One region of the Pseudorhizobium marinum genome, then DNA from elsewhere that is predicted to be linked to it. Evidence: predicted binding sites of a transcription regulator. Region 1 holds the regulator's gene; each other region holds the start of a gene.

Region 1 (7,581 bases):
GCGGCAGGCACCTTGCTGTCGGCGGAAGAGGCGGGCTCGTCCTTGGCTTCGCGGGCCTTGCCGCCGGCGGCATCCGAGGTCGCGGCCGGGGTGTCGGCATCGGCCTTCGGCGCTTCCGGCTGGGCCGGCTTTTCCGCAGACATGGCGTCGGCGCTTTCGCCTTCCTGCAGCAGGACGGCGATCGGCGTGTTGACCTTGACGTTCTCGGTGCCGGCCGAGATCAGCAGCTTGCCGATCACGCCTTCATCGACGGCTTCGACTTCCATCGTCGCCTTGTCGGTTTCGATCTCGGCAATGACGTCGCCGGAGGTGACGGTGTCGCCCTCCTTCTTCAGCCATTTGCTGAGGGTGCCTTCTTCCATGGTCGGGGAAAGGGCGGGCATGAGGATATCGATTGGCATTGGGTGTCCCTCCCCTGATCAGAGCAGAATGTCGGTGTAGAGCTCGGAGGTATCCGGCTCCGGATCGGACTGCGCGAAGTCGGCCGAGTCGGAGACGATGTCGCGGACATCCTTGTCCATCGCCTTCAACTGCTCTTCCGTCGCCCAGCCCTTGTCCATCAGGCGGATCTTCACCTGCTCGATCGGGTCGTGTTCCGAACGCATCTTCTGCACTTCGTCCTTGGAGCGGTACTTCGCCGGGTCGGACATGGAATGGCCGCGGTAGCGGTAGGTCAGCATCTCGAGGATGACCGGACCCTTGCCGGACCGGCAGTGCTCGACCGCCTCGTCACCGGCCGCCTTGACGGCGCGGACATCCATGCCGTCGACCTGGAAGCCGGGAATACCGAAGGAGGCGCCGCGCTGCGAGAAATCGGTCTGGGCCGAGGCGCGCGACACGGAGGTACCCATGGCGTAGCGGTTGTTCTCGATCACGTAGACGATCGGCAGCTTCCAGAGCTGCGCCATGTTGAAGCTTTCGTAGACCTGGCCCTGGTTGGCCGCGCCGTCGCCGAAGTAGGCGGTGGAGACGCTGTCATTGCCGCGGTACTTGTTGGCAAAGGCAAGACCGGTGCCGAGCGAGACCTGGGCACCGACGATGCCGTGGCCGCCGTAGAACTGCTTTTCCTTGGAGAACATGTGCATGGAGCCGCCCTTCCCCTTGGAATAGCCGCCCCGACGCCCCGTCAACTCGGCCATGACGCCACGGGCGCTCATGCCGGTTGCCAGCATGTGGCCGTGGTCGCGATAGCCGGTGATCACCTGATCGCCTTCCTTCAGCGACATCTGCATGCCGACGACGACCGCTTCCTGGCCGATGTAGAGGTGACAGAAGCCGCCGATGAAGCCCATGCCATAGAGCTGGCCGGCCTTTTCCTCGAAACGCCGGATGAGCAGCATGTCGCGGTAGGCCTTGACCTCCTGGTCCTTGTCGAATTCGGCGTAGGTGCCACCGTTGAAGTCTTTTCGTGCAGGCTTTGCCGCGGATTTGCGGCCGGATGCAGACGCGGTCTTGTTCGGCGCCATTGATCCCTCCCTCTGTGCTGCATGTGTCATTTCTGAGCGCTACCATAGGGAAGAAACAGCACCCCAGCAATGCCATAAATGCATGGCACACATTCGGCACAACCCGATGATATCATTAATGAAAAATAGATTAACCTAGATCAAGTTAATCTAGAAGTAGTTGTTGAATATGACGATTTCGTTGTCACGCGACACATTCAGCTGGTAGCGGGCGATCTCGTCCAGCATGTCCTTTTCGAGAGAGCCGTCGCTCAGAAGCTGAACCTGGCGCTCCAGCTCGCGGCGCCTCTCCGTCAGCTGACCCAGCTCCGCCACGCGCTCCAGTCGCTGGCGCTCGAACTTCTCCGTCGCCACGAGCCCCAAGTCTCCGTTGAGCGAATGGTAGCCGAAATAGGAGAGGAAGGCGACAGTGATGAGCGGAAGGACGAAACGGCCCAGTTTTCTTTCTTTGTGATGCTTGGTCCACATACCCGAGCGACATCCTGCAACGCATTACGAATGCCTCAAACTGCCAGAACTTGCTTAAGCAATCGTTGACCCTGCGCTGGATGCAGAAAAGCCCGGACAAGCCGGGCTTTTCAAAAACGTGGAGGCCGCGAGGCGGCGTATTATGCCCGGATCATCGAGCGACCGGCGTAGGCCGCCTGGGGACCGAGCATTTCCTCGATGCGGATCAGCTGGTTGTACTTGGCCAGCCGGTCGGAGCGCGACAGCGAGCCGGTCTTGATCTGTCCGCAGTTGGTGGAAACCGCGAGATCGGCGATCGTGGAGTCTTCCGTTTCGCCCGAGCGGTGCGACATGACGCTGGTGTAGCCAGCCTTGTGCGCCGTCTCAACGGCGTCGAGCGTTTCCGTCAGCGTGCCGATCTGGTTGACCTTGACGAGGATGGAGTTGGCGACGCCCATCTTGATGCCGTCGCGCAGGCGGGCGGAGTTGGTGACGAAGAGGTCGTCGCCGACCAGCTGGCACTTGCTGCCGATCTTGTCGGTCAGATACTTCCAGCCGTCCCAGTCGTCCTCGGCCATGCCGTCCTCGATCGAGATGATCGGGTATTTGCCGGCGAGCTCGGCGAGGTAGTCGGCCATGGCTTCCGGCTCCAGCGTGCGGCCTTCACCTTCCATCTCGTATTTGCCGTTCTTGAAGAACTCGGTCGAGGCGCAGTCGAGCGCCAGGCACATGTCGTCGCCCGGCTTGTAGCCGGCCTTCTCGATCGACTTCATGATGAAGTCGAGCGCCTCCGGCGCGCTCTTCAGGCCCGGCGCAAAGCCGCCCTCGTCGCCGACGTTGGTATTGTGACCCTGCGCCGCCAGTTCCTTCTTCAGGATATGGAAGACTTCCGAACCCATGCGCACGGCTTCCCGGATGTTTTCCGCGCCGACCGGCATGATCATGAATTCCTGGAAGTCGATCGGGTTGTCGGCATGGGCACCGCCGTTGATGATGTTCATCATCGGCACCGGCAGGAGATGGGCGCTCGCGCCGCCGACATAGCGGTAGAACGGCAGGCCGGACGAATCGGCGGCAGCCTTGGCGACGGCGAGCGATACGCCGAGGATCGCATTGGCGCCGAGGCGCGACTTGTTGGCGGTGCCATCGAGCGCGATCATCGTCTGGTCGATATGAATCTGGCTTTCGGCATCGAAGCCGCCGATGGCATCGAAGATTTCGGTGTTGACGGCTTCCACCGCCTTCTCGACGCCCTTGCCGTGATAGCGCTTGCCGCCGTCACGCAGTTCGACCGCCTCGTGGGCACCGGTCGAGGCGCCAGAGGGAACCGCGGCGCGGCCCATGCTGCCGTCTTCCAGAAACACATCGACTTCAATGGTCGGGTTGCCGCGGCTGTCGAGGATTTCGCGTGCGACGATGTCGGTAATGGCAGTCATGATCTCTCCCTGAGGTAAGCTTAAGGCCCATCGGTCATCGACAATGTCTCTTAATCGATGACAGGCAAATTACAATCTCGGCGCCAATCCGCGATCAGGCGGATTTGCTGACGGCGTCGAAGGCGAGCAGCTTTTCCAGCAGCCGCGGCATATCCTTCAGATGCACCATGTTCGGCCCGTCCGAGGGGGCATTGTCGGGATCTTCGTGGGTCTCGATGAAGAGGCCGGCGACGCCGACGGCGACGGCCGCCCGCGCCAGCGTCTCGACGAACTCACGCTGGCCGCCGGTCGAGCCGCCCTGGCCGCCCGGCTGCTGCACCGAGTGAGTCGCATCGAAGATGACCGGCGAGCCCATGGCCGCCATGGTCGGCAGCGAGCGCATGTCGGAGACCAGCGTGTTGTAGCCGAAGGAGGCGCCGCGCTCGCACAGAAGCACGTTCGGATTGCCGCTGGCCAGGAACTTCGACTGCACGTTCTTCATGTCCCAGGGGGCGAGAAACTGGCCCTTCTTGACGTTGATGACGCGGCCCGTCTTTGCGGCGGCGATCAGGAGATCGGTCTGGCGGCAGAGGAAGGCGGGGATCTGCAGGATGTCGACCGTCGGCGCCACCAGCGCGCACTGTTCCTCGGTGTGGATGTCGGTGAGGACGGGGAAGCCGAACTCCGTCTTCAGGTCGGCGAAGACTTCCATCGCCTTCTCCAAGCCGATGCCGCGCTTGCCGGAGATGGAGGTGCGGTTCGCCTTGTCGTAGGACGACTTGTAGACGAGCCCGATGCCGAGCTTGCCGCAGAGTTCCTTCAGCACGCCGGCGACCATGAAGGCATGGTCGCGGCTCTCCATCTGGCAGGGGCCGGCAATCAGGGAAAAGCGTGCCGTCTGCGAGAAGAGCACACGGCCGGCGCCCTCGCCCGCATAGACCTCAGAATTCGGGCTCACGTCCATCGCATTACTCCTCGAAGGCAAATACCACTTTCTGCCCGGTGGCCTCCGCCACGATCAGGCGGTTGTCCCGGCGCAGGAACGGCACGTCATTAGCAGCAAGGACCGCCTCTGTCACGGCGAGATCGGCGACGGCAAAGACCACCGAATGCCCGCGCAGGCCGGGTATCGCGCCCCGGTCGGACGAGGAAGCGTCGGGCGGCGTTTGATCCTCGATGACCCGCAGAATGCCGTTGCGGGTTTGGAACACGATGGAATCACCCTGGCGCATGCCCTGCGCCGCCAGCACCGTCTCCAGGAGGTGACACTCCTCCGCCGGTCGAGCCGCAGCCAGCACGATTTCCCGCAGGCCCGAGACGCCGTTGGCATGGCGCGCCAGGGCGCCGATGTCGCGGGGGAGCGCGTTGATCCGCTGGCAGGAAAACAGGAAGAAAGCCGGCGAACGCTCGTCGGCGGCAAAGGCCAGTCGAAAGCTCGCGGTAACCTCTCCACCCTCGGGCAGCGACAGCTTGCGGGAAAACTCCAGGATCTCTCCGGCAGATACGCCCTCCGAACGATAGCCGGCATCTTCCGCGACGGCATCAGCGGTTGCCAGCACGACGGCGGACAATCCGGCATCGGGCAAGATGCGGCGCACCTGCCGGTCGCGGGCGGTGAAGACATTGCCGGTGTCGGACGACCGGTCGTAGGTCGCGCGGTCGGCGACGGCGAGCGGCTCCAGATAGGCGCCGTCCTCCAGGAACACGCAGGCGTTTTCGGTCCCGAACGGATGGCGGGCATCCGGGGCGACCGTGAAGCCCAGGCGCTGGAGCGCTGCGCGCGCCTGCGGCAGCCCGGACACGGGCAGGACCAGGTGATCGATGCTGCGGATGTTCATCATGGTTCCTCTCGGGATACGGACCTCATGAGAGCGTGCTATGCCCTCTTCCGGAAGGGGCGTCTGCGCAATTCGACGGAAATTTTGACCCTTGCGGAACACATGTGGAACAGATACAGTCTGTTCCGTATTTGTTTCACACCGAAGGGGCCACGATGCTCACGCGCAAACAGCAGGAACTGCTTCTCTTCATTCACGAACGGATGAAGGAATCGGGCGTACCGCCCTCCTTCGACGAGATGAAGGATGCGTTGGACCTGGCCTCGAAGTCGGGCATCCACCGGCTGATCACGGCGCTCGAGGAGCGCGGCTTCATCCGCCGCCTGCCCAACCGGGCCCGGGCGCTGGAAGTGATCAAGCTGCCGGAGGCCTACAGCAGCAGCCTGCAACCGCGTCGCGGCTTCTCGCCGAGCGTCATCGAGGGCAGCCTCGGCAAGACGAAGCCGGTACCCGCCCCTGCGGCGCGGGCCGCCAACGACGAGGGCGGCAGCGCGACCGTTCCGGTGATGGGCCGCATCGCCGCCGGCGTGCCGATCTCGGCCATCCAGAACAATACCCACGATATTTCCGTTCCGATCGAGATGCTGGGACCAGGCGAACATTACGCGCTGGAGGTGAAGGGCGATTCGATGATCGAGGCCGGCATCCTCGACGGCGACACGGTCATCATCCGCAACGGCCAGACGGCCGGACCCGGCGACATCGTCGTTGCCCTGGTGGACGACGAGGAAGCCACGCTGAAGCGCTTCCGTCGCCGCGGCGCCTCGATCGCGCTGGAAGCCGCCAACCCGGCTTACGAAACCCGCATCCTGCCGGCGGACCGCGTCAAGGTTCAGGGCAAGCTCGTCGGCCTCATCCGCCGCTACCACTGAGCAGCATCGAGAGCGACTCGGAAAGACTTGGGTCAAAGCTGTCGCTGCGCCATTCGTAGTGGCGATGGCGGGTCCAGGGGCGGTCTATACCGCGCATCGCCGCAGTCGCCTGCCAGCGCCGCATGTCTTCGCTGCCGCTGAAGCGGATCTCCAGAGCGCCGGTCTTTCGCAGCGCCTTGCCGCTGATCAGTAGCGCACCGGAGTAGCAGTGGTCGAAGCGGGCGCGGGGTGCAACGACGACCGCCGCCAGATCACAGCCGATGCCGGTGAGCCGGCCGTCCTCCATCACCGCAACCAACGCTCCCTCGGTCGTGACGGCCAGACACCAGGCTTTCGGCATGCAATGGAAGAGCCCCCTGCTCTCCTCCGCCACCCGGGCCATCTCGCGCATCGCTGTGCGGACCTGTGCCAGCTGATCCGGATCCAGGGGCAGCCGGTCGGGAGGGTCACTGACCAAAATCGCCGCGATATCTCCGGATGGTGACACCTTCGGCGCTAGCGGCTGTTCCAGCCGCAGCGCCCGCTGCCATTGATCGAAGATGAAGTCCGGCGGGCGGGCACGGTTGGTGGCAACAGCCGGCCCGAGAAGCGCCACGAGGGCACCGTCCTCCGCCACCAGAAGATCGCCCGAGGGATGTCGCTGCGCGTGCCAGCTCAGCAGGAAGGCCAGCACCAGAAGCGGCAGGCCAACGAGCCGCAAACGCGTGCGCAGCAGCGCCAGCAGCAGGAAACCGGCCGATGCGATTGCCAGGAACCAGGGGTGCTGGCGGCCGACGGGGACGTCGCCGCCCCAGGCGGCCACGTGGTTTGCCACGGCAATCACCGCGGAAAGACCGTGGCCCATCAGCGTCAGAAAGGGAGCGTCCAGCCCGAAGGGCATCAGCAGCATGCCGACGAGACCGGCCGGCATGACGATGAAGGAGATGATCGGCATCACGGCGAGGTTTGCCGCCAGGCCGTAGCCCGCAAGGCGGTGGAAGTGCTCCATGGAGTAGATGGCCGTGGACAGTCCGCCGATCAGGGAGGTGACGAAGATGCCGACCATGAAATGCCAGCCGGTCGTGGCGACGGCCCATCGGCCCTTGAGCGGCGGAAAGAACGTCGCCTCGGCGTCGGCCGCTCGCCGGCTCCAGACCGCATAGCCGGCAACCAGCGCGACCGTTGCGGCAAAGGACATCTGGAAACTCGGCCCCAGGATTTCCGAGGGCGACATGGCGAGGATGACGAGCGCGGAGATCGCGACATTGCGCAGGCTGATCGCCATCCGGTCGAAGAAGACGGCGATCAGCATCACCGACATCATCAGATAGGCGCGTTCCGCCGAGATGGCGAAACCCGAGATCAGGTAATAGGCGGTCGCCATCAGCAGCGCGCCGAAAGCGGCGATCTTCTTGACCGGCCAGGCCTGCGCGAAGCCGGTAAACCAGCCCAGGATCGTCCTCAGCCCGACGAAGAAGATGCCGGCGGCGAGCGCCATATTGAGGCCGGAGATGGCGACGATATGGGCAAGGCCGGAAATGCGCAGCGCCTCCGTCGTCTCCTG
Region 2 (7,581 bases), on a different contig from region 1:
GGCGCCGCAGATGCGCTTGATCCTGAGGCGGACGGGCGAAGCTGGACTCGCCAAGGATCGGCTTGCGGTGCGGCCCGCCCTGGCCGCCTCGGGTGATGGCGAGCGGCGTCCCCGCATCCGGACAGATCGACAACAGGCAGCCGTCCGTGGCAGGTTGGCGGCACATCGAGAGAACGTCACGTGACCACACGACATCCCCGCAGGGTTCTATTCGCCCTTGCCATCGCCTTTGCCGCTGCACTGGGTGCCGCGGGTTTCTTTGCGGTGCGGTTCGCAGTCCATGCAACCTACTGGTCCGCCCATCGTCTGGAGCCCATCGAGGACTGGATGTGGATCGGCTATGTCGCCCATTCGCACGATGTACCGCCGCAAATCCTCCAGGAGGCGATCGGCCTGCCGGTGGGACAGCCGGACCGCCGTCCGCTGGCGGATATCGCCAAGGACCAGGGCAGAGCTTTCGCAGACGTCAGGGCAGATCTCGAGCGGGCGATCGCCGCCGACACGGCGAAGCGCCCGAACGGCGAGGCCGCAAGGTGACGGATCAGCTTCTCCAGTTCGTCAACACGGGAGGGAGCCTCGCTCTCGCGCTGATCCTGATGGCGAGCTGTCTTGCCGTTCCCGTTCCCGCCGCCCTGGTGATGATGGCCGTCGGCTCCCTGGTGGACCAGGGGGAGATCGAGGCCCTGCCCTTCTTCCTTGCCGGTCTGGCCGGCTCGGTCGTCGGCGACCAGCTCGGCTACCTGATCGGTCACACCGGCCGGTCAAGGGTCAGGGCGAGCACGGAGCAAGGCTGGCTTGCCGCAACCCTCCAGAAGGCGGAGCGCTTCGAGACCCGCTGGGGGGATCTCGGAATCTTCCTGAGCCGCTGGCTGCTCAGCCCCATGGGACCGTGGATCAATCTGGTGGCGGGCATGACCGGCTATTCCTGGGCCCGGTTCTCGCTCTTTGGGCTTCTCGGGGAAGCGGTCTGGGTCGCAGGCTACCTCGCCCTCGGCGTGACCTTCAGCCGAAGCGTGGAAATGTTGTCGGAGTTGCTGGGCAGCCTGACGTGGTTCATCGTGTCCGCGCTCGTTGCCGGCATCCTGGGCTGGAAGCTGTTTACCCTCGCAAGGACGCGCAGGCGTCGGCGGTAGTCACTCCGCCGCCAGCAGCGGCCGCTCGTCTTCGTTCGCCTGCCGCTGGCGGGCAACCGCCAGCTCCGCGTGGAAGCGCTGCTCCTCATGCACATGCGGCTTGGAGAAGCGGGCGAGCAGCAGATAGGCGACGGGGGTGATGTAGAGGGTGACGAGCGTCGCCATGCCGAGACCGCCGACGATGACCCAGCCGAGCGCGATGCGGGCCTCGGCGCCGGCGCCCTGGGCCAGCACCAGCGGCAGGCCGCCGATCACGGTCGCGATCATCGTCATCATCACCGGACGCAGGCGCACGCTGCAGGCATTCTCGATCGCCTCGCGCACGCCCTCGCCGCGGTCGCGCAGCTGGTTGGCGAACTCGACGATCAGGATGCCGTTCTTCGCCATCACCCCGACCAGCAGCACGAGCCCGATCTGGCTGTAGACGTTGAGGCTGGAGCCCGTGATCACCAGGGCAAACACGGCGCAGGCAAGCCCCAGCGGCACCGTCGACATGATGATCAGCGCCGAGATGACGCTTTCGAACTGCGCCGCCAGCACCAGGAAGATGATGGCGATCGCAAAGCCGAAGGTCAGCAGCATGCCGTTCGAGTTCTCGTCGAGCGTCGCCGCCTCGGCAAGCGGCATCAGCCGGGCGCCCGCCGGAAGAAGCGGCGCGGCAAGCTCGGTGGCGACCTGGACCGCCTGGCCGAGCGACACGCCGTCGCGCAGGTTGGCCGAGAAGGAGACGGCGGCAAGCTGGTCTTCGCGGTTCAATTCCGGCGCAACCGCCACCTCTTCCAGGGTCGCGACCGTCGACATCGGCACCATGCGGCCGTCCTGTGCCTTCAGGAAAATGTTCTCCAGATCCGTCGGATCGTCGATCGGGCGCGTCGTCGAGGCGAGCTTCACCGGGATCGCCTCGCCGTCGACGAAGACGTCGACGATCGACCGGCCCTCGAGCAGCGCCTGCAGCGATGTGCCGAGGCTGGTGATGTCGATGCCGAGATCGGAGGCCCGCTCGCGGTTGATGCTGACGGAAATCTGCGCCTGGGTCGGCTCGTCGTTGAGACGCGGCGTCTCGAAGAGGCCGCTGTCGCGCAGGGCATCGACCAGCTTGATCGTCGCTTCGGTGAGCTGTTCGTGCGTGGAGCCGACCATGGCCATCTGCAGGCCGTTGCCGGCGCCGCGGATGCGCAGGCTGTTCTGCTGGATGGCAAAGCCGCGCAGCGCCGGCACTTCGGCGGCGGCCGCATTGATGTCCTGGACGATCTCGTTCTGGCTGCGCTCCCGCTCGCCCCAGGGCGCCAGCGTCAGCACCATGAAGCCGCTGTTGGTGGAGCTGCCGAAGCCGGAGATGGAGAAGACGTTGGAGACCTCGCCCGAATCCACCAGCGGCTGCAGCCTCTCCTCGATCTGCTGCAGCTTGTCGCGGGTGTATTCGAGGCTGACGCCCTCCGGCGCGCTGGCACGCATCATCACCATGGCGCGGTCTTCCTGCGGCGTCAGCTCGCTCTGGACCTGGGTGAAGGCGAGGTAGGCGGCGGCCGAGACGATGATCGACACGACGATCACCACCGCCGGCGCGTTGAGGCAGACGCGCAGCGTGACGCGGTAGAGTTCGGCGACCCTGGTGCCGAAGCGCCCGAGCGCCCCGTGATCTTCCTTCATCGGCTTCGTCAGCATGCGCGAGGCGAGCATCGGGCAGAGCGTCAGCGCCGTCACCGACGACAGCGCCACGGCGAAGGCCAGCACGAAGCCGAACTCGCGGAACAGGCCGCCCATCTGGCCGGGAAGGAAGGACAGAGGAATGAAGACGGCGGCAAGCGTCGCCGTGGTCGCCAGCACAGCGAAGAACACCTCCTGCGTGCCGAGTACGGCGGCCGCCCGCGGTCCCATGCCTTCGGATCGTCGTCGCACGATGTTTTCCAGCACCACGATGGCATCGTCGACGACGAGACCGGTGGCGAGAACGATGGCAAGCAGCGTCAGGATGTTGATCGAGAAGCCGACCAGATAGACGGCGACCAGCGTGCCGATCAGGGCGACCGGCATGGTCAGCGCCGGAATGAGCGTCGCCCGCCAGTCGCGCAGGAAGAGGAAGATGACGGCGATCACGACGGTGCCGGAGATCGCCAGCGCGATCTCCACCTCGTGCAGCGCGCCGTCGATGAAGACGGCGTCATTGCTGGTGATGGCCAGCCGCGTGCCTTCCGGAAGCGTTCCGGCAAGATCGGCAACGGCCGCCTCGACGCCCTGCGAGATGCTGAGCGTGTTGGACTGGGCCTGTCGCAGGATGCCGAGGCCGACGCCCTGCACGCCGTTGGAGCGCAGCGCCGTGGTGCCGTCGTCGGCGCCGAGCATGACGGTGGCGACGTCGCGCAGCCTGATGTTGTCGCGCAGCAGGACGTTCTCGAAGTCTTCCGGCGTCGTCAGATTGGCGGTGGCGCGCACGACGATGTCCTGGGTGCTGGATTCCAGCGACCCGGCCGGCACGTCGAGGGCCGCCGTGGACAGCGCCTCCGACACATCCGCGACCGTCAGGCCGCGGCTGGCGAGAGCGCCCTGGTCGACGTCGATGCGGAAGACCTTCTCCTGGTCACCGTAGAGTTCCACGTCGGCCACGCCTTCCACGGCCGCGAGGCGGTCGGAGATCTCGTTGTCGACGAGCAGCGTCAGGTCTTCCATGCTGAGCGTGGTGGAGGTGACGGCAAGCCGCATGATCGGCTGCGAGTCGGAATCCGCCTTGATGATGCGCGGTTCGTCGACATCGTCGGGAAGCTGGTTGGTGACCCGGCCGAGCGCATCGCGCACGTCGTTGGCGGCTACGGCCAGATCGGCGGTATCGTTGAACTCGAGGGTGACGCGGCTGGAGCCGAACTGCGAGGAGGACGAGATCTTGCTGAGGCCGCTGACGCGGGCGACCGCGCCCTCGATGATCTCGGTGACCTCCTGGTCCATGGTCTGGGCGGAGGCACCGTCGTAATCGGTGCGCACGGTGATGACCGGCTGGTCGACGTCCGGCAGTTCGCGCACCTCGATGCCGAAGAGCGCGGCAAGGCCGGCGACGACGAGCAGCGTGTTGAGGACCGCGGCCAGGATAGGCCGGCGCACGAAGAGTGCGGTAAAGGTCTGCGAGGAATCGCCCTGCGTGGGGTTCTGCGTCTCGTCCTGGCTCATTTGCTGGCGACCTCCGGTGCCGGCTGGCCGGCAATGCGCACGGTGCCACCTTCCCGCACGCGCTGCAGGCCCTCGGTCACGACGCTGTCGCCTTCGGCAAGTTCGGCCTCCACGAGCACCAGATCCGGATTGCGCTGGATGATGCGAACGCGCGTCTTCATCGACTTGTCCTCGCGAACCTGCCAGACGAAGGAGCCCTGGCTGTCCCACTGCACCGCCAGCGGATCGACGGCGGGGAAGCGCTCGCCTTCGAAGCGCATGGTGACGTTGAACGACATGCCGGCGCGCAGCGCGTCGTCGCCGTTCGGGATCTTGGCGCGGATGCGGATCGTGCGGCTGGCGGGATCGACGCGGTTGTCGACGGCCTCGACCGTGCCGTTGAACACCTCGCCCGGCCGCGACACCGAGCTCGCCTCGACCGGCATGCCGGGCTTCACGGCAACGGCGAAGCGCTCCGGCGCCCAGAAGTCGACGAGCAGCTCCGAACGATTGTCGATCGACACGACATTGCTGGTGGTGGTGACGTTGTCGCCGATATTGACCGCGACGATGCCGACGATGCCGTCGATCGGCGCGACGATCGACCGGCGATTCAGGGCAAGCTCGGCATTGGTCAGATCGAGCTGCGCGGTTTCCTCGGCGATCTGGGCGTCGAGCACTTCCAGACGCGAGAAGCTGCGGGCATTGCGGTAGGAGGAGGCCTTTTCGCTGGCACTGCGCAGGAGGACCTGCGCCTGGTCGCGCAGGATGGTCTGCTCGTCGTCGTCGAGGCGAGCCAGGACCTGCCCCTTCGTCACGCGGTCGCCGGAGGAGACCATGATCTCCTCGATCGTGCCGGTGGCCTGCGGCATCACCACGACGGACTGGATCGCCTCGCCGTCGCCGATGGCGCTCAGCCGGTCGTTGACGGTGCCGATCTCGACCGGGCGCGTGGCAATCAGCGTCCCCTGCCCGCCCCCCTGTCTGCGGCCGGCCTGGCCGCCGCGGGGCGCGCCCTCGCCCTCGGCGGGCGCACTGGCCGTTTCCGGGCGGACGGCGGCGATCCAGGTGGCCGGCACGCCGGCCTTCGCCAGCGTATCGCCGGCGCTCGGCACCAGATAGACCCAGAGACAGAGGGCTCCGACGAGAAGGACGATACTCAGCAGGAGCTGTTTCCAAATGCGCATGAAGGTCTCCGGTGGAGGGCCCGGGGGCCGAAAATCAATTGGCGAAAATTACTGGTTGCGGGATTATACATGCAATACCCGGGCCGCATCCTTACGGATTTGTAACGTCGCGACATTTCACGCAAATGTCAGCGTCGCCGACCACTGCATGCAGCCGACATAGGCAGCCGGCAGCGGAAGGACAGAGGCGATCCGCCCGCTTTTTGACCACCGATAGGGCGCGACTGGAATGAAAGCAGAACATCTTTTCTGGCCTTTCGAGTCCGAATCACTACATTGGCCGCATGAGTAACAGTTTCGACGATATTCCGTTCTTCGACGAGGAGCCGGAACCCCGCCGCCCGTCGCAGCCGGCCCCCTCGGCGTCCGCTGCCCCTGCTCCAGGTGGGTTGGGCATCGCCGCCCGCGCCATGGCCGCCCGCGACCAGAGCCGCAGCGTTCCCGACTATCTCTCCGGCCTCAACCCGGAACAGCGCGAGGCCGTCGAGGCGCTCGACGGTCCCGTGCTGGTGCTGGCCGGCGCCGGCACCGGCAAGACGCGCGTGCTGACCACCCGCATCGCCCATATCCTGGCCACCAACCGCGCCTATCCAAGCCAGATCCTCGCCGTCACCTTCACCAACAAGGCGGCGCGCGAGATGAAGGAGCGCATCGGCGTGCTCGTCGGGGGCGCCGTCGAGGGCATGCCGTGGCTCGGCACCTTCCACTCGATCGGCGTCAAGATCCTGCGCCGCCACGCGGAGCTCGCCGGCCTGCGCTCCGATTTCACCATTCTCGACACCGACGACGTGATCCGGCTGATCAAGCAGCTGATCCAGGCCGAGGGTCTGGACGACAAGCGCTGGCCGGCCCGCCAGTTCGCCGGCATGATCGACGGCTGGAAGAACAAGGGGCTGACGCCGAAGGACATTCCCGAAGGCGACGCGCGCGCCTTCGCCAACGGCAAGGGCCGCGAGCTCTATGCCGCCTATCAGGCGCGGCTGCGCACGCTGAACGCCTGCGATTTCGGCGATCTGCTACTGCATCCGATCGCCATCTTCCGCGCCCATCCGGATATCCTCAAGGAATACCACGGCCGCTTTCGCTACATCCTCGTCGACGAGTATCAGGACACCAACACCGCCCAGTACATGTGGCTGCGGCTGCTCGCCCAGCGGCCGAAGGATGTGCCGCAGAACGTCTGCTGCGTGGGCGACGACGACCAGTCGATCTACGGCTGGCGCGGCGCCGAGGTCGACAACATCCTGCGCTTCGAAAAGGATTTCCTGGGCGCCCGCGTCATCAAGCTGGAGCGCAACTACCGCTCGACCGAACACATCCTCGGCGCCGCCGGCCATCTGATCGCCCACAACGAGGGGCGTCTGGGCAAGACGCTGTTCACCGACCGGGTAAATCCGGACGACGAGAAGGTGCAGGTGCACGCCGCCTGGGACAGTGAAGAGGAAGCCCGCGCGCTCGGCGAGGAGATCGAGCGGCTGCAGCGCGGCGACGCCGACGGCAAGAAGCATGCGCTGAACGACATGGCGATCCTGGTGCGCGCCTCCTTCCAGATGCGCGAGTTCGAAGACCGCTTCGTGACGCTCGGCCTCAACTACCGCGTCATCGGCGGCCCGCGCTTCTACGAGCGGCTCGAGATCCGCGATGCCATGGCCTACTTCCGGCTCGTCTGCCAGCCGGCCGACGACCTCGCCTTCGAGCGCATCGTCAATACGCCGAAGCGCGGCCTGGGCGACACGACGATCCGCAATCTGCACGACTATGCCCGCGCCCGCGACATCCCGATGCTGGCGGCCGCGACCGACATCATCGAGACAGACGAGCTGAAGCCGAAGGCGCGCAAGGCGCTGTTCGACGTGATTCAAAGCTTCAGGAACTGGCAGGAAAGGCTTGAAAAGACTCCGCATGTCGAGCTTGCCGAGCAGATCCTCGAGGAGTCCGGCTACACCGACATGTGGAAGAACGACAAGTCGGCCGAAGCCCCCGGGCGGCTCGAAAACCTGAAGGAGCTGATCCGCTCCATGGAGGCCTTCGAGTCCATGCGCGGCTTCCTGGAGCATGTCTCGCTGGTGATGGACGCCGAGCAGAACGAAGACCTCGACGCCGTCTCGATCATGACGCTGCAT
Region 3 (7,581 bases), on a different contig from region 1:
GGTGGTTTCAGCCGCGCCCTCTTCTTCCGTGCGCGCGCTCCAGCAGCATCTCAAACAGACACTGGAGGCCGCAGGCCACAGGCCTGACCAGGGTGTCGATGCCCCCGCGCAGCCGATCATCCAAGGTGGCATTCAGCAGGGAATCTCACGATCACGGATCGGGCCACGGCAGCACGATACGGTCGACCCAACCGCTGCGTCGCGCGAGGTGCCGGCGCGGACCATCTCGCCCGCCCCCGCGAGAACCCGCCCCCCCGGCCGCGTTGCAATCCCGGATCACCTGGTGTGGGAGATGCTCAGCCTGGGAGCCTCCGAGCTTGCCCCACACCCGAAGGAGGTGTTGCAGCCTGCGCCGCCGCCTGCGCCGGCAAGGCTTGCGCCGTTCCAGAACCGTGTGCATCCGCAGTCCCCTCCAGGCCAGGCTGCGGCTGCTGAGCCGCTCGACAGCAGTTCACGCCTGCTGCCACAGGCTGTTCCCGTGGAAACCACCTCGGCCGTGCGCTTCTATCGCCAGATCGACGTCAAAGCACCCGTTGCAGGGATTGTGACGACGCAACAGCGCAACCATGCCGCTGCAGAGGCGGCTGTCATGTCGGCTTCACAAGTCCAGCCGGAACAGCAGTATCGGCGACCACAACCCCTGGCGCTCGCGGCTTGCGAGATCGCCATCTCAGACGACTATCGCTTTCCGCCCGTGCACCTGTTGCAACCGGCTATGCCGATACTATCCGAAGGCATGAGCGCGGAAAGCCTGGAGAAGAGTGCCGGCCTGCTGGAAAGCGTTCTGGAGGATTTCGGGATCAAGGGTGACATCATCGATGTCAGGCCCGGACCCGTGGTGACGCTCTACGAATTCGAGCCCGCGCCCGGTGTCAAATCATCCAGGATCATCAATCTGTCCGATGACATTGCCCGATCTATGTCGGCCCTGTCTGCGCGTGTGGCCGTCGTCCCTGGCCGCAACGTCATCGGCATCGAGCTGCCCAACCCGGAACGCGAAACCGTCTTTCTCAGGGAACTCGTCGAAAGCCGCAGCTACATCAGCACCGACCTTCGCCTGCCCCTGTGCCTGGGCAAGACGATCGGCGGAGAGCCGGTCATCGCAGACCTGGCTAAGATGCCGCACCTCCTGGTGGCAGGCACCACGGGATCAGGCAAATCGGTTGCCATCAATACGATGATCCTGTCGCTGATCTATCATCTCAGGCCGGATGAGTGCCGCCTGATCATGGTGGATCCAAAGATGCTCGAGCTGTCGGTCTACGACGGCATCCCCCACCTGCTGACGCCGGTGGTCACCGATGCCAAGAAGGCCGTCCTGGCCCTGAAGTGGGCGGTCCGGGAGATGGAAGACCGCTATCGCAAGATGTCGCGACTGGCGGTGCGCAACATCGACGGCTTCAACATGCGGGTCGCCGAAGCCCGCAGCAAAGGTGAGACGATCCTTGTCACCGTGCCCTGCGGTTTCGACAGATCGACCGGGCAGGAGCTGTTTGAGCAGCAGCAACTCGATCTGGCGTCGCTGCCTTACATCGTCGTCATCGTCGATGAAATGGCGGACCTGATGATGGTCGCCGGCAAGGAGATCGAAGGGGCAATCCAGCGGCTCGCGCAGATGGCGCGGGCAGCCGGGATCCATCTCATCATGGCCACGCAACGACCGTCGGTCGATGTGATTACCGGGACGATCAAGGCAAACTTTCCCACCCGCATCTCGTTCCAGGTCACCTCGAAGATCGATAGCCGGACCATCCTGGGAGAGCAGGGCGCCGAACATCTGCTGGGGCAGGGGGACATGCTGCATATGGTGGGCGGTGGCCGCATCGCCCGCGTCCACGGGCCATTTGTGTCCGACCATGAAGTGGAGAAGGTGGTCGCCCACCTCAAGGCTCAGGGTCAGCCTTCCTATCTGGGCGGCGTGACCGAAGAGACCGATGCAGACGCAGAGCATGAAGAGGATCCCGCCGTTTTCGACGAAACGGCAATGGGCACCGAACCCGGATGTGACGACCTTTACGAGCGCGCCGTCAAAATCGTGCTGCGCGACAACAAATGCTCCACGTCCTACATCCAGCGGCGACTCTCCATCGGCTACAACAGGGCCGCCTCCCTGGTCGAGCGCATGGAGCAGGAGGGTCTGGTGGGGCCGCCGAACCACGTCGGCAAGCGAGACATCCTCAGCGCGAGGACACCTGCGTCCCCCGATGACGCCTAGACTGCCGGTGGCACATGCGTCGGACGGGCCGCGGGCGAACTGGTGCAGGTATTGTCCCTTCGCGCCGACGGCCCCCATGGCGGGCGGGGGAGGCGGTCCCGACCGGCGCTGGTCTCAAGCCGGGTGAGGTCGCCGACCGCATCGCATGCTCTGTGGCACGGTGAACCCTCCCTTGCCAGAGCCATCGGCTCTGGCGTGTCGTCCCTATAGGTCAAGCCGGAACTGGCCGGTCCCGATCGCGCCGTCCGTGGCCAAAGACGAAAGCGTGACACCCAGCAAGCGCACGCCTTTTTCCACCGGGAATTCCTGCGCCAGGATCGTCTGGCAGATCGCCGCCATCTCCTCGGCCGACGCGATCGGCGCAGGCAATGAACGGCTGCGGGTCACCTGCCTGAAATCCGCGTATTTGATCTTGACCGTGACGGTTCGCGCGCAAAAGCCACCGCTGCGACAAGAATCCCAGACCTTGCCGATCAATGGCGTGACCTTGTCGAGCGCCTCGCCCAGTTGATGGATGTCGCTCGAAAATGTATCCTCCGCCCCGACCGACTTGCGAACACGATGAGGCCTCACCAGGCGCGTGTCGATCCCCCGGGCGATGCCGTAGAAATAGGGCCCGGACTTGCCAAAATGCTGCTGCAGCAGGGCAAGTGGCTTCTCCTTGAGATCCGCGCCGGTTTCAATCCCCAGGCGGCGCATCTTCTGCGCCGTTGCGGGTCCCACGCCGTGGAACTTGCTCACCGGCAGCTCCTCGACAAAAGCGGGTCCGTTTTTCGGGGAGATGACGAACAGGCCATCGGGCTTGCGTTGATCGCTGGCCATTTTGGCGAGGAACTTGTTATAGGAGACCCCGGCGGATGCCGTCAGCCCGGTTGCGATCCTGATCCTGCCGCGGATCTGTTCGGCGATCTCGCTGGCAAGCTCCATCCCCTTGAAGTTTTCGGTGACATCCAAGTAGGCCTCGTCCAGCGACAGGGGTTCGACGAGATCTGTATACTCGGCGAAGATCTCCCGGATTTGCCGCGATATCGCCTTGTAGACGTCGAACCTTGGCTTCACGAAAATCAGCTCGGGACACTTGCGTCTCGCCGTCACCGAAGCCATGGCAGAGTGGACGCCGAACTTTCGCGCCTCGTAGCTGGCGGCCGCCACGACGCCTCGGGCCTCACCACCGCCGACCGCAACCGGCCTGCCGCGCAGATCGGGGTCGTCGCGCTGCTCAACGGAGGCGTAGAAGGCGTCCATGTCGACATGGATGATCTTGCGGACCCGCTCCGCAGGCTGCTTCTGTCCAATGGCCGTCATTTCCACATCGAACGCATCTGGCCGCCCACATCGATCCGGACATCGCGGGCACTTCTCTCGCCGGCCGCCGCACCGACCAGAGGCCAGGTGACGGTCTCGAAGAACTGCAGCAGCGTGGCCGGAATGAAGCGGGTGCGCGAGGCATAGACGTGACGATCCCCCTGACTGTTTTGCCCTCCGGTGAAGAAGCGTTGCGGCGTGACAAGCGTCAGACCGTCGCGGGCTCTGGTCATTCCGACATAGAGCAGTCGCCGTTCTTCCTCGATCTCGGCGGTGGTTCCCGTGGCAAGGTCCGACGGGATGCAGCCATCAACACAGTTGAGCATGAACACCGACCGCCATTCCTGGCCTTTGGCCGAATGGATGGTCGACAGGATCAGGTAGTCTTCGTCGAGCAGCGGAACGCCGGCCTGATCGCTGGTGGCATCGGGGGGATCGAGCGTCAACTCGGTGAGGAACCGCTCACGATTGGGATAGCCTCCGGCAATATGTTCAAGCTGCAGCAGGTCAGCCTTGCGGGTGTCGGCGTCCTCGTGGATCCGCTCCAGATGCGGCTCGTACCAGTCGCGCGCCAGGGCGATCTCGCTCGGCCAGCCCACCGCGGACTGACGCAGCGTCGCAAGCAGCTTCACAAGAGCCGGCCAGTTCTCACCGCTTTTGGGTGGCGGCGGGATTTCCGCAAGGGACGCCAGCGGTTCTGCATCGGCGGCGATCGTCTCAAGGATCTTGCCTGCGGTCTGGGGACCCACGCCCGGCAGCATCTGCAGCAGGCGGAAGCCGGCCACCCGGTCCCTCGGGTTCTGGGCAAAGCGAAGCACCGCCAGCAGATCCTTGACATGGGCGGAATCGAGGAACTTCAGACCGCCGAACTTGACGAAGGGAATATTGCGCCGGGTCAGCTCCACTTCGAGGCTGCCGCTGTGGCTGGAAGAGCGGAACAACACCGCCTGGCTTTTCAGGGGGACGCCGATCTCGCGTTTGGCCAGCACCTGCTCGACGACGTAGGCGGCCTGATCGGCCTCGTCGCGCACTGTGACCAGCAGTGGCCGCTGCTGCGATGTCCGGTCCGTCCACAGGTTCTTGGTAAACCGCTCCCGTGCCAGGTCAATGACACCATTGGCAGCCGCCAGGATCGTCTCGGTAGACCGGTAGTTCCTGTCCAGCGTCACGACATCGGCCGCTTTGGGCGAAAATTCGCGGGGGAAGTCGAGAATATTGCGGATCGTGGCCGCGCGAAACGAATAGATCGACTGGGCGTCATCGCCAACCACGGTCAGGCCGCGCCCGCCAGGCTTGAGCGAGAAGAGGATCGAGGCCTGCAGGCGGTTGGTGTCCTGGTACTCATCCACAAGGACATGGTCGAAGCGGCTGCCGACGTCCTCGGCAAGGTCCGGATGCGACACCATCTGGGCCCAGTAAAGCAGGAGGTCATCGTAATCGAGTACACTTTGCGCCTGTTTCGCCTCGACATAGGCCGCAAACAATGTCTTGAGCTCTGGCTCCCAGGTGATCACCCAGGGATAAGAGGACTTCAAGACCTCCAGAAGTGAACCCTGCGAATTGACCACGCGCGAGTAAATCGCAAGGCAGGTGTTCTTTGTCGGGAAGCGATTTTCGGTCTTCGACAAGCCCAGGTCATGCCGAACAAGGTTCATAAGGTCCGCGGAGTCTTCGCGGTCATGGATGCTGAAGTCGACATCGAGGCCGATCTGCCCGGCGTAGACACGCAACAGTCGTGCGCCGATGCCATGAAAGGTTCCGGTCCAGGTCAGCCCGTCGGCCAGCGGCGCGGCCCTGTCTCCAAGCACCTGCCGGCAGATCCGCTGCACCCGACGGGTCATTTCTGCCGCGGCTCTGCGCGAGAAGGTCATCAGCAAGATCCGCCGCGGATCGGCGCCGTTGACGATGAGATGGGCGACCCGATGGGCCAGCGTGTTCGTCTTGCCCGAGCCTGCACCGGCGATGATCAGCAAGGGACCTCCGATCGCACCTCCTGGCAGCCCGACTCCATGCTCGACCGCCTCCTTTTGGCGATCATTGAGCTTATCAAGGTATGTGGCGGCCATTCGTTCACCTACTCCCGCAATCAAGCGCGCATCTGGCGCTTCCGAACAAAAGTGGAACATAGCCGTCCTGTCGCCTCGTGAAAAGCCGTTCCCGAAAAGGACGTGGCCAGCCTCGGCGGGCTCTGAAAGCCATAGTCTCCCGCATACACCGCTCTTTTGTGACCCGAATCGATCCATACCCGCGGCGCCAGGCTCGGCAATCAAGGTCGATGATCTTGCCGTTCCCTTCGGTGCTCTTCTAGCCGAGCAGCCCATCCAGATGTCCGGATGGCGGGACTGCCCGAGGTCCTGACGACCTGCTCTCCTCCTTGAGGGCAGGGAAGGGACGGCAGCCAGCGCCGGCGCAAAAAATGTAACAGCTGTTACTTCTCATCCGCGCCATATCGCGTGTCCGCCAGCCCGAACAAACTGCGCTCCAGGTTCAGCTTGCCGTCGATGGCCCGGTCGATCATGGCCCGGAAATAGCCCCCCGGCCGGGTGATCTGCTCCGGATCGCGGATCGATTTTTCCACTACCGTGGCCAGAATTGCCGTGGCCGCATAAAGGCCGACCTTCTGCTGCCCATCCGCCCAGCCCGCTTCCGAAAGGCCGATCATCCTGCGCAGGGTTTCGCCGGCGCGGCCAAGAGCCGACCAGCTATCAAATTGCTGCGCGATCAGTGACTGTGCTTCGGGGCAGGCAGCCTGGATGAGGCCTACCGAGACCGATGCCAGCACTTCGTTCTGGATGGCGTTCGCATCGCGACCTTGAGGACCGGCTTGGACTTGCCTTGCGCCTTCGGCTTCGCCAGGCTTTTCTTCAAAAGCCATTTCGGCCGCGCAGCGGCCGTCAGTGGATTTTTGTGCCCGCTCGTCAGAGCGGGTCCGTTCAGTCTTCCTACCTTCAGAATTAGGTTTGGGGGTTGTATTAATATTAGAGGTGACGTCGATGTCACCCTCGCCTGACATTTCAAACGGTACATGCTCAGGCGCAAGGTTGGAGACCGTCCGCTGATGCAGCTCCCGGACGCGGTCGGCGCGAACAAACAGCGCCTCCCCGCTGCCCAAAATCTCCTCCAGCTCCGATCTGGCCGTCTTCGCCTCGTCTGGGTAAGCGCTGCAGACATCGTCGATCGCGCGCGCCAGGCGGGCGATGTCCCGCTTGGCTGCCAGTTCTGCGGTCAGCCGTCGCTGGTATTGCTCGACCGCCTGTTTCAGCTCCTCGACCCGCACGCGAGCGGGCGTGAAATCAATGCCGTACCCGGCGACGACATCGCCCGCCCCATTGCGATAGATGAACCGGCGCCCCGTGGAGCTGTCGCGATAGGCCGCGATCCCGGCTTCGACCAGGCGCCGCAAGCATCTGATCACCGTGCGCTCCGAGCGCATCGTGTACTCGGCAAGCTTCGCGTTCGAGATCGCGACAACCGGACGTCCGGCGCCTTTCCAGTCCTCCGCTCGGGATAGCCCGAGGAGAATATCCATGACATGATAGGTCGTGCCATCAATGCCCAACACTGGCGCGGCTTTCTTCAAAAGCAGCGCCATCTCCGACTTGGTAGTGTCAGGAACATCATTTGCCATGGCAAGCCGGGCGCTGGCAGCAATGGCAGGGGTGACGCGCCGAAACGACGCAACGGACGATACTTCAGTCATAGCTTTCCCCGCTGCAGATCCGAAGATCGCAGTCCGAAACCGTTGATGGGAGGAAGCCAGCGGATCGCAAGGCGCAAAAAATCGGTCCCCGTGAGTTACAGAGACTTGATTCACACGCCGGTCCGTCTTAGAATCAGTTTGTTACAGCTGAAGTTGACGGTGCCTGTGTTCCGTTGGCTAATGGTTCAAAGGGCCTGCCGATTGCAGTCGGTGGGTCCTTTTCCGTTCTCGGCGACTAGGTCATCCCAGACTTCCTTTTCTGCTTTGGTCAAACTCCTCGACAAGTTCGGGCAGCCGTTGCAGCAGCCAGTCCGAAAGCCCCGGAAGGCGATTGTCGGGGATAGAGAAGCGCGTGGTGGTC

The links. The regulator LexA, encoded in region 1, represses DNA repair genes until DNA is damaged. The targets are predictions, from matches to a motif close to TGTTCNNNNTGTGTTCNG.
Region 2: a site for LexA is predicted at 5,684-5,701, ahead of EO99_RS0111935 (ATP-dependent helicase). Genes of this name have one in related genera too.
Region 3: a site for LexA is predicted at 5,628-5,645, ahead of EO99_RS0120950 (ATP-dependent helicase). Genes of this name have one in related genera too.

The regions. Positions count from the first base shown of each region.
Region 1 is NZ_JMQK01000026.1:30,218-37,798, forward strand. It holds gene EO99_RS0122305 (pyruvate dehydrogenase complex E1 component subunit beta) at 1-401, opposite strand, end outside; gene pdhA (pyruvate dehydrogenase (acetyl-transferring) E1 component subunit alpha) at 420-1,466, opposite strand; gene EO99_RS0122315 (FtsB family cell division protein) at 1,617-1,934, opposite strand; gene eno (phosphopyruvate hydratase) at 2,075-3,349, opposite strand; gene kdsA (3-deoxy-8-phosphooctulonate synthase) at 3,444-4,292, opposite strand; gene EO99_RS0122335 (VOC family protein) at 4,297-5,166, opposite strand; gene lexA (transcriptional repressor LexA) at 5,322-6,038, shown strand; gene EO99_RS0122345 (ComEC/Rec2 family competence protein) at 6,019-7,581, opposite strand, start outside.
Region 2 is NZ_JMQK01000008.1:224,372-231,952, reverse strand. It holds gene EO99_RS27815 (hypothetical protein) at 181-537, shown strand; gene EO99_RS27810 (DedA family protein) at 534-1,133, shown strand; gene EO99_RS0111945 (efflux RND transporter permease subunit) at 1,134-4,292, opposite strand; gene EO99_RS0111940 (efflux RND transporter periplasmic adaptor subunit) at 4,289-5,458, opposite strand; gene EO99_RS0111935 (ATP-dependent helicase) at 5,743-7,581, shown strand, end outside.
Region 3 is NZ_JMQK01000022.1:54,671-62,251, reverse strand. It holds gene EO99_RS0120960 (DNA translocase FtsK) at 1-2,215, shown strand, start outside; gene dinB (DNA polymerase IV) at 2,420-3,520, opposite strand; gene EO99_RS0120950 (ATP-dependent helicase) at 3,517-5,586, opposite strand; gene repC (plasmid replication protein RepC) at 5,949-7,220, opposite strand; gene repB (plasmid partitioning protein RepB) at 7,461-7,581, opposite strand, start outside.